3 regions of the Mycobacterium sp. NGS66 genome follow, and region 2 is predicted to be linked to each of the others. Evidence: riboswitches for the same ligand, from Rfam matches in the RefSeq annotation. Region 2 holds a riboswitch; each other region holds the start of a gene.

Evidence for each region. A riboswitch is a leader RNA that binds a small molecule or an ion and turns the genes downstream of it on or off. The one in region 2 is predicted to bind magnesium.
Region 1: linked by a shared signal. The riboswitch ahead of AC5Y2L_RS11510 (Rv1535 family protein) and the one ahead of AC5Y2L_RS25020 (PE family protein) in region 2 are both predicted to bind magnesium.
Region 3: linked by a shared signal. The riboswitch ahead of AC5Y2L_RS03720 (hypothetical protein) and the one ahead of AC5Y2L_RS25020 (PE family protein) in region 2 are both predicted to bind magnesium.

Annotation. Positions count from the first base shown of each region.
Region 1 covers NZ_JCALCG010000004.1:344,674-347,878, forward strand. Annotated here, with positions in the region: gene ileS (isoleucine--tRNA ligase) at 1-1,010, opposite strand, end outside; gene AC5Y2L_RS11510 (Rv1535 family protein) at 1,319-1,549, opposite strand; M-box (ykoK) riboswitch at 1,828-2,012, opposite strand; gene AC5Y2L_RS11515 (TetR/AcrR family transcriptional regulator) at 2,088-2,756, opposite strand; gene AC5Y2L_RS11520 (NAD(P)H-dependent flavin oxidoreductase) at 2,753-3,205, opposite strand, start outside.
Region 2 covers NZ_JCALCG010000017.1:70,270-73,474, forward strand. Annotated here, with positions in the region: partial or broken gene AC5Y2L_RS25010 (IS21 family transposase) at 109-418, opposite strand; partial or broken gene AC5Y2L_RS25015 (copper-transporting ATPase) at 845-1,119, opposite strand; M-box (ykoK) riboswitch at 1,449-1,619, shown strand; gene AC5Y2L_RS25020 (PE family protein) at 1,910-2,209, shown strand; gene AC5Y2L_RS25025 (PPE family protein) at 2,223-3,205, shown strand, end outside.
Region 3 covers NZ_JCALCG010000001.1:759,867-763,071, reverse strand. Annotated here, with positions in the region: gene AC5Y2L_RS03730 (acyltransferase family protein) at 1-408, shown strand, start outside; gene AC5Y2L_RS03725 (O-methyltransferase) at 412-1,071, opposite strand; M-box (ykoK) riboswitch at 1,145-1,319, shown strand; gene AC5Y2L_RS03720 (hypothetical protein) at 1,551-1,769, shown strand; gene AC5Y2L_RS03715 (NADP-dependent oxidoreductase) at 1,843-2,781, opposite strand; gene AC5Y2L_RS03710 (hypothetical protein) at 2,917-3,205, shown strand, end outside.

The DNA of each region.
Region 1 (3,205 bases), on a different contig from region 2:
ATATGCACGATGCCGGTGCCGTCCTCGGTGGTCACAAAGTCCCCCGGCAGCACGCGAAATGCGTTGGGCGAGTCCATGAAGTACGGGAACGGCGGCAGGTAGCGCAGGCCCAGCAGATCGGCGCCGCGGTATGTCCCCAGCACCTCGGGCTCTTCACCCAGCTCACGGGCATACGCCGCCAGCCGCGCCTCGGCCAGCACCAGACGGCGATCGGCGGCGGCCACCTGCACGTAGGTCACCTCCGGATGAACGGCGACCGCGAGGTTCGACGGCAGGGTCCACGGAGTAGTCGTCCACACCAGCAGATAGGCGCCGTCCAATTGCCCACCGGCGATCTTGAATCCGACTGTGAGAGCAGGGTCTTGGCGGCTTTGGTAGACGTCGTCGTCCATCCGCAGTTCGTGGTTGGACAGCGGGGTTTCGTCACGCCAGCAGTACGGCAGCACGCGGTAACCCTCGTAGGCCAGCCCCTTGTCCCACAACTGCTTGAAGGCCCAGATCACCGACTCCATGTAGGTGGGGTCGAGGGTCTTGTAGTCGTTGTCGAAGTCGACCCAGCGGGCCTGACGGGTCACATAGGTCTGCCATTCGTCGGTGTAGCGCAGCACCGATGCCCGGCAGGCGTCGTTGAACGCGGCAATCCCCATGTCGTCGATCTGGGATTTGTCGGTGATACCCAGCTGGCGTTCGACCTCGAGCTCGGCGGGCAGCCCGTGGGTGTCCCAGCCGAAGCGGCGGTCCACCTTGTAGCCGCGCATGGTCCGGTACCGCGGCACGATGTCCTTGACGTAGCCGGTCAGCAGGTGACCGAAATGCGGCAGACCGTTGGCGAACGGCGGGCCGTCGTAGAACACGTAGGCCGGAGCCCCATCGCGGCGGGCGATGCTCGCCCGGAAGGTGTCGTCGTGAAACCAGTAGTCCAGGACCTGGGCTTCCAGCGCGGGGAAGTCCGGGGAGCCGCCGTGCTGGTCGGCGCCCAGGTTGGTGCGTGGGTAGGCGGTGTCGCTCATCCGTCTCCTGTGCCATCGGTGCAGGCACGGGGACGACGACGCGCTACGCGCGAGCGCCGCGGTACCACCCCGCTTGCCGCGCAGCCGCGCGGCCACTCGTTCAAGGCTGTGACGGGCCTGCCCGTTCGGTTCTACTGGGCTTTGAAGCTGTTCTTCCGAAGGCTCCCCGGTGATGGCCGGATCGGTGCCGATGCACAGATTCTACTGAGCGCCGCAAATCAGCGGCAGGTGTCCTGTGCCGAGCAGACGCAAAATCCCTGATTCTCGCGCGAAAATCAGGGATTTTGTGTCTGCTCGCCGTCCATGCGCTAGGCCTGGACTTGGAGCACACCGATGCGCAGCAGCGCCGCATACACGTGACGCACTGGAACGGTGAGCAACTGGGCAGCCCCGTCGACCAGCGGGTCGCCGTACGGCCGGTTCTCGATACGGCGCGCCACCTTCTTCGGCGCGGCCGGCTGGATCGCCTCGCCGTCGCGCACCACATGCAGCTTGGGCGCGGCGGTCACGGCTACTTCGTCGTAGAGAGCAACGGTCATGATCGCCTCCTGAAAGATCGAACGAGCACTAGGGGACTGACTTGAACTGACGTCGTTCGTCCCGGCGTGGTTCCGATCTCAGGCGGACCTGGCTTTCGGCTCAGCTGAAGAGGATGTCGCGCCGCAGACCGGATCGGGACGAAACACAGTCCGGATATCGACCCGGACTACCACTGGAACTCATGCGTCCCTCACCTCCTTCGCGGTCACGACGCGCGGTCACCCGCACGATCTAGGCGTGCACAAAAGGAGTACGGAGATCCGACGACTGTCGGAAGCCGGCACCCCTCTCGTCAGAGTTTTGGCACCACACGACGTGTCCTGGCCTGGGAAACAATCCCAGCCGGAAGCCACCTGGGCTCAACCCTTAATCCGGGAGGAGCTGTCCTGACCCGGGGCGTCTTTCGACGTTCGGGGTCAGTGGCCTGTGTTCGTGTAGCCGCCTCACCTAACGAGGTGCTTACCCGACCGATGATGCATGACCCGCCGTGCTGGGTCAAACCCGTTCGGGGTGCGTTGTCGAATATTTACCGTTTCTTCAGTCTGGCCCGGATCTGTTCACCTGCACCCTGGGGCGCAGGCCGTCGAGCACCAGCGAAACCACGAAGTCGGCAACCTCGGCCGCGGTGACGTCGTCGTCGGTGCGCAGGCGCCGGTGCGCCAACTGGCCGACCAGCGCCGCCAGTGTGTACGCCACCATCCGGGGCGGGGCGGACACCATCTCACCGCGCTGTTGAGCGGCGACGATGACCGTCTCGATGTCGTCGATGAACCGTTCGTAGATACCGGCCAGGTGCTTCTCGAACCGGTCGCCCAGCGCGTAGGCGTCGCGAAAGAGCAGTTTGACCGTGGCTTTGTCGGCTTCGAAGAACTCGAATGTCGCCTGCACGGATGCTTTCAGCAAGGCGCGTAACGACGCCTCTCTGCTGTGCGGTGACCCATTCAGCTCGCTCAGCGTCGTCGCGACGCGCGCGCGCAAGGCAACCTCCTGAACCGCCATCAGCGCGTGGAACAGGTCTTCCTTGGAGTCGAAGTACCAATAGATCGACCCGTAGGCCAAGCCGGCCTGCTTGGCGATGTCGGCGATGGTCGTGGCGTGAAAACCCTTGCGGGCGAACACTTCTTTGGCGGCCGCCATGATCTGGTCGCGGCGCTGCGACTTGTCCTCGGCACTGACCGCCCGACGCCGGCGCGTGGTGGCGCTCACCTGTCTACTAGGCCCTCGAGGCGTCCGATGGTGTCGATGAACTCCTCGACCATGTCGAGCACCACCGCGCGGGTGGGCCGGACCCGATCCAACGATCCGACCACCTGCCCGACGAAGTAGGTCGCCAGCTCGCGTGCCTTGGCGCCGGGATGGCCGGCGGCTTGATTGATGCGCAGCTGCGGCTCACCGACCAGCGCGGTCTGCAGCGGCATGCCCAGCGGGTCGGGGGTATCCGGCCGGTCCCACTCGTCGGTCCAGGCCGTGCGCAGCATCCGGGCCGGCTTGCCCGTCATCGACCGGGACCGCACGGTGTCCGACGAACTGGCGGCCAGGAACTTGTCCTTGACCACCGGAGGTGTTTCGGCTTCCTCGGTGGTCAGCCACACCGACCCGCACCACACCCCCTCGGCGCCCAGGGCCAGCGCCGCGGCGATCTGACGGCCGCGGGC
Region 2 (3,205 bases):
GGACCCAGACTCGTATCAGAACTTCGTTGTCACTGAAGAGGCGGTGAGTTTCTTCCACACGGGTGAATTAATGCTCGACGACGCCGGATATTCCCTCGCGCCCGTGTCCGGAAGGGACTCAGGCCGCAACTCGGCCACCCGGCCCGGCAGTGTCGCATCGACCGCGTCCAACCGATCCGCTCGGCGATCACCGTCGCCGGCATCGTCGGATACAACCACAGCGATTGTCGGATCTGCAGCTCAACTGCGTCCGGATCCCACCTTTCGGCGGCCGCTGATACTTCGGGGGTTTGTCCGAGGCCAGCGCTGCCCACCCGGTATTGCGCGAAATACCCGTCACCCGCGCGATCGCCTTGATCGGCAACCCCTCGGACCGGTTGCAAACGACGATCTCAGCCCAATCCTCCTCGGCCAGCATCTATTTCGTCCTTCCTGACTCGACTAGAGCCAGGATCACCAGACATGGGGTCAAAATTTGGATGCCACGCGGTGATCAGTTTCACGTGCCGTCGACAAGCTTGAGGCCCGTGAATCGGGCTTGGTAAGGGTGCCACCGGGGGAGCACTGTGAAGACGCGCACGGCCCAACGCGGCTTGAATACTTGTTGTCGTGGGCCAGCTTCCCCGCCGGCGCCGCTGCCGGCGCCGCATTAGTTTGTTAGTCAGCGATCCCAGATGTTCGCGGTCGCCGCGTGCGTATCTGTGCTCATGAGCGCATGCCCCACTTTTCAATGCCGACCGTCGCCTGCTGCGGCAATAACCACGACGGCCGGGTCTGATTGTTGTGACCGATGCCTAGGTGGTGGAACTGCCCGTCACTGACTGCCCGAGGGCAGCGTTGCTTTCTAATCGAGGAGGGATGGCTCAGTCGCCGACTGCCCGTTGGGCGATCGTGATTGACCGTTGATGAGGCGGTATCGGATCAGCCGGGAGCTGTTGGTGGCCACTGCCGCCGACGGCGCGTTGTGCAGGATCGCGGCAAGCACCGGTGAAAAGGACACCCCCAGCACCTACCATTAGCGAACGTTGTTGACGGCGGTCGACATCCGTAGTTCTGCGGAATAACTTTGACCGCATGTGCGCCCAGATCAGGCACGTGGATCAGGCGCTGCAGATTGTCCGTTGGCCGATCCTTCGGTGGGATGCCTGGGTGCCCCCGGGCTCGGGTTTATCGACCATCTGCCTCACCTCACTTGCTTCAGGCAAAAGCGGAAACTACCGGTTTGGCCACGAAGGCTGCTCAATAAATCAAAAGACGCAAGTCAAGGTACAGCCCTGAATGCCGAATCCCGAGAACAATATTCATGCTGAAACACAACCGCACTCTGATTTCACGGTCATCCTGCATCACGGATTCGGGTCGCCGAACTCCGACCCACAGGGGATTGACAGGGGTTCACGTGGTGAAGGGGGTTGACGGGCGCCGGTTTTGGTGTGAGCATTGCCGTGCATGCACCTCGCTAGGTGAGGCGTCTGCACGGATATAGGCCACTGACCTCGAACGTCGAAAGACGCCCCCGGTCAGGACAGCTCTTCCCGGCTTAAGGGTTGAGCCCAAGTGGCTTCCGGCTCAACCGGATACGCCGTGCAGTGCCAAAGCTCTGACGAGAGGGGTGCCGCGCCTGGCTGATTCGCCGGGTGACCTCATCCCGTTGTGCACTATGGCGGCACCCCCGTGTGTCCTGGCCGTGAGGAGGTGAGAGCGAGATGAGTCGCGGTGATAGTCCCTATCCGAGTCCAATGACCATGTCGTTCGGATCCGGCCCCGGCACCGTTTCCATCATCTGAATCGGCTTGCGCCGCTTCGGTTAACACACGCACGCCATCGTTTCGTCGGTGTGCGTGGTCCTCGCGTGCTGTGACACCGCCACAGCCGCAGCTTCAGTCTGCCTTCCTTAAGGAGAAGTCCGATGTCTTTTGTGACCACACAGCCGGAAATGCTGTCGGCGGCGGCCAACCACTTGCAAGGTATCGGTTCGGCGCTAGCCGCCCAGAACGCGGCCGCCGCGCTGCCGACGACAGCAGTGGTACCCGCCGCTGCTGACGAGGTATCTGCGTTGACTGCAACGCAATTCGGCTCGCACGCGGCGATGTATCAGGCGGTAAGTGCCCAAGCCCTGGCGGTTCACGACATGTTCGTGCGCATCTTAGCTGCCAGTGCCGCTTCGTATCTTGCCACCGAGGCAGCCAACGCTACTGCGACTCTCTAAAGGGGGTACTGCGATGACCACGATATTTGACTTCGGCGCGTTACCACCGGAAATCAACTCCGCCAGAATGTATTCCGGTCCAGGAGCGACATCGATGTTGGCTGCCGGATCGGCCTGGAATGGGCTCGCCGCTGAGTTGCGTTCGCAGGCGACAACCTACGAATCGGTGATCTCGGGGCTGACCAGCGCAGGCTGGCGCGGTCCGGCATCGGCCTCGATGGCGGCCGCCGCGGCACCCTATGTCGCATGGATGAACACCACCGCCGCCCAGGCTGAGCAGACCGCGAGCCAGGCCACGGCCGCCGCAGCGGCCTATGAAACCGCATTTGCGATGACGGTACCGCCGCCGGTGATCGCGGCCAACCGCGCGCAGCTGGCAGCGCTGGTGGCGACCAACGTTTTGGGGCAGAACACCCCGGCGATCATGGCCACCGAAGCTCATTACGGCCAGATGTGGGCCCAGGACGCGGCGGCAATGTACGGCTACGCCGGATCGTCGGCGGCCGCATCCAAGCTGACGCCTTTTGGTGCGCCGCAGCAAAACACCAACCCGAGCGCTCTGGCCAACCAGGCTGCCGTGGTGACCCAAGCCGCCGGAACATCGGCGGGCACGACGAGCACACAGGCGACGCTGTCCCAATTGGTCACCACCATGCCCACCACGCTGCAGGGGATGGCATCACCAATGTCGTCCTCATCGGCCTCGACGTCCGGGCTCGGCGAAATCGCTGGCCTCCTGACTGGGCAAGGGTCGGGAAATTCTGCGCTGGACAGCTTCTGGAATCAATGGGGGCCCAACGCGAATATCTGGAACACCATCTTCTCGTCGGGCTTCTACATGCCCAGTAACACGTTAGGTGCATTCACGGGGCTGATGGGCCACGCGACTGAACCTGCGGAGGCGTTGGGAGCGGCGACCGAAGGGCTTGGTGCTGCGCTGGCCGGCCCCACCGCCGGCCTGGGCGGTTTGGGCGGCCTGGGTGGTCTGGGCAGCGG
Region 3 (3,205 bases), on a different contig from region 2:
CGCTGGGAGACCGTCGACCGAGTCAACGAAGGAAAGTGGACCCACATCGGCGATCCGACCTTCGACGCGTACCTCAACGCCGAGCTCGAGCGGGCGCTGAACATCGTGAGCTCCACCGGCGTGCGCGTGGTGGTGGCCACGGTTCCGTACAGCCGGGGCGGTGAAAAGCCCGACGGCCGCCTGTATCCGGAGGACCAACCGGACCGCGTCAACCAGTGGAACACCATGCTGCGCAACACGGTTGCCCACCACCCGAATGTCCAGATTCTCGACCTGAACAAAAAGCTATGCCCGGACGGCGTTTACACCGCCAAGGTCGACGGCATCAAGGTACGCAGCGATGGCGTCCACCTCACCCCGGAAGGTGTCAAATGGCTGACCCCCTGGCTCGAGGAGTCACTGCGATAGCTGCTAATCGCCTGCCCGACAACTGATTTCCATGCTGTCGCTGTCGCGGACCAGAAAGTTGAAGCTGACATAGCCGTTGTCGGGGTTGCGTACGCGCTCCAGATAGGGCTGGGTGTCGGCCGCGCTCGTGTTGTCGGCCACAACCAATGCACCTGCGGACAGCCGCGGTTCGAGCAACTCGATCACGGGCAGATATAAATCCTTCCACCCGTCCAGCAGGACGAAGTCGACCTTGCCGTCCAGGTCGGCGAGCGTACACAGCGCGTCTCCTTCCAGAATAGTGATCACATCGTCAAGGCCGGTCTCGGCGAATGTGCTTCTGGCCGCGGCTATCTTGGTTTCGCTGAGTTCAGTGGTCACCACCCGGCCGTCGCCGTTGTCGCGCACCGCCGCAGCCAGATGAATGGCGGAGATGCCGAACGACATCCCGAATTCCACCACGGTGGCCGGGCGGGTGGCGCGCACCAGCGCGTACAGCAACCGCCCGGCTTCGGGCGTCACCGGGATGTAGAACTCGCTCATCGCCTCGGTGCGCTCTTCGGTGGTCATCGCACGACCCAGCTCTTCACGTTTCTCGCGCAACAGCGACATCTGGTTCTTCGCCTCGGTGTACATCCGGTCGAGCGCGGTCACGATCCTGGGGTCTTGCAATGTGATGGCCATGATCCGACAGCCTAGGGCGCCATCGCATACAGCGTTTGACGAGCAACGGGTCAGAGTGCGAGCATGGCTTCTGCATGCACCTCGTTAGGTGAGGCGTCTGCATGGATACAGGCCACTGACCTCGAACGTCGAGAGACGCCCCGGGTCAGGACAGCTCTTCCCGGACCCAAGGGTCGAGCCCAAGTGGCTTCTGGGCGATGGTCCAGATACGCCGTGCAGTGCCAAAGCTCCAACGAGAGGGGTGTAAGTTCGGCGGGTTTGATGACATGCCCGCCGGGCGTTTGCCTCTTCTGTGCAGCGCAGTGTGGTGACACCCGCGTGTGTCCTGGCCGTGAGGAGGTGAGGGCGAGATGAGTCCCAGCGATAGTCCCTATCCGCAATCCATCTTGTTCCGATCCGGTTCCGGCATTCTCGTAGCCGCCTGAGCTTTTCGTTCTGAAATGCCATGAACCGGTCGACGTTCAGGCAGGAGATGAATCATGGCTTTCGTTGTTGCACACCGTGTTACCGGTGCTGAAAAGGCGTCGCGGACGCCCCGGCGCGCGCTGCTGCGCACTGGGCGGTTGCTGGCGAAAAGGTTGTGTGGATGGCACACACCTACTCCGCAGCAGCGGGCCGACCTGTATGTGTCGCGCATGCCGATCGCGGTGATCACGGCCTCGCTCGGCGGGCATCCGTCCGACACCGTGCGCCGCTAATCCCACGGCGAGCAGACGCAAAGTCCCCCGAAAACACCACTTTCGGGGAACTTTGCGTCTGCTCGCGGGTGATTCAGCCATTCGGCAGCAGGACGATCTTGCCGTGCGTGTGCCGGCGCTCGAGTTCTTCGAACGCGTCGGCCACCCGCTCCAGCGGATAGGTCGCGGCGACGTCGAAGTCGATGGCGCCGCTGGCGATCAGGCCGGCGATCTCGGAAAGCACTTCCGGTGTCGACGCTTCCATGCTGCCTTCGGTTTTCGCGCCGACCTCGGCGGCTTTCTGAAACGAGATGATGGTGTCGATCCGCTCGGGTGCGACGCCGAGGTCGACGGCGAGCTGGACGTACTCCGGACCGAAGAGGTCGATGAATGCGTCAATCCCGTCCGGCGCCGCGTCCCGCAGCCGTTCGGCCAGCCCGTCTCCATATGCGATCGGCGTGACGCCATGCGTGCGCAGCCAGTCCGCGTTGCCCGGCCCCGCAATACCCAGGACCACCGCCTCGCGCAGGACCAATAGCTGCACGACCAGGCTGCCGACTCCACCGGCGGCCGCAGAGACGGCGACCGTCTCGCCCGGCTGGGGCGCGACCGCCCGGACCGCCGCGTAGGCCGTCGCGCCGACCACATACAGCGATCCCGCGACCGCCCAACTCAATTCAGGAGGTTTGCGGATCAGCTGGCCCACCGGCACGGCCGTGTGGGTGGCGTGGCTGGACCGGCGGAGGCTGAATCCCAGCACCTCGTCGCCGACCGCCAATTCGGTGACTCCAGGGCCCACCGCCGTCACGACGCCGGCGAGGTCGCTGCCCTCGCCGGACGGGAAGGTGGCCGGGAACATCTCGTGCATCGCTCCCACCCGGATGCCGGCCTCGCCGGGGTTGATCCCCGCGGCGCGAACTTCGACCACCACCTCCCCCGGGCCTGGCGTCGGCATGTCGATGTCCGCCACGTACAACACATCCCGGCCCCCGTAACGGTCGAACCGTACGGCGCGCGCCACTGCAGCCGTCATTGTGAACTCCTAACCTGCCGATAATCGCGGCCCATGCCGGTGCGCAACAGCGGGAGCGGCGCCCTTGTTCCCGCCCACGATTCCCAGTAGCGTCAGGCGCCGCGGCACACTGGTGACGGGTTTGGAAGGAATGCCATGAAGCTTTCTCGGAAAACACTCGCCGGCTGCGCGGTGGTCACCGTCGTGGTGAGCGCCGCGACCACCGGCTGCGGCCCCGGTGAGAGCCCAGGGTCGTTGCCGTCCATCGCCCCGAGCACGTCGGCCGGCCCGCCATATCCACCGAAGGCCGACTACACGAATTTGCTGATCCCGGTGACCGATATCGGCCAGGATTTCAGCGCCTCCGACCCGGTGCAGAATCCGAACGGCGCCCCAGGTGTCTCGCAGCTGTTTACCAACGGGGACAACAGCCGCCGCATCGGCG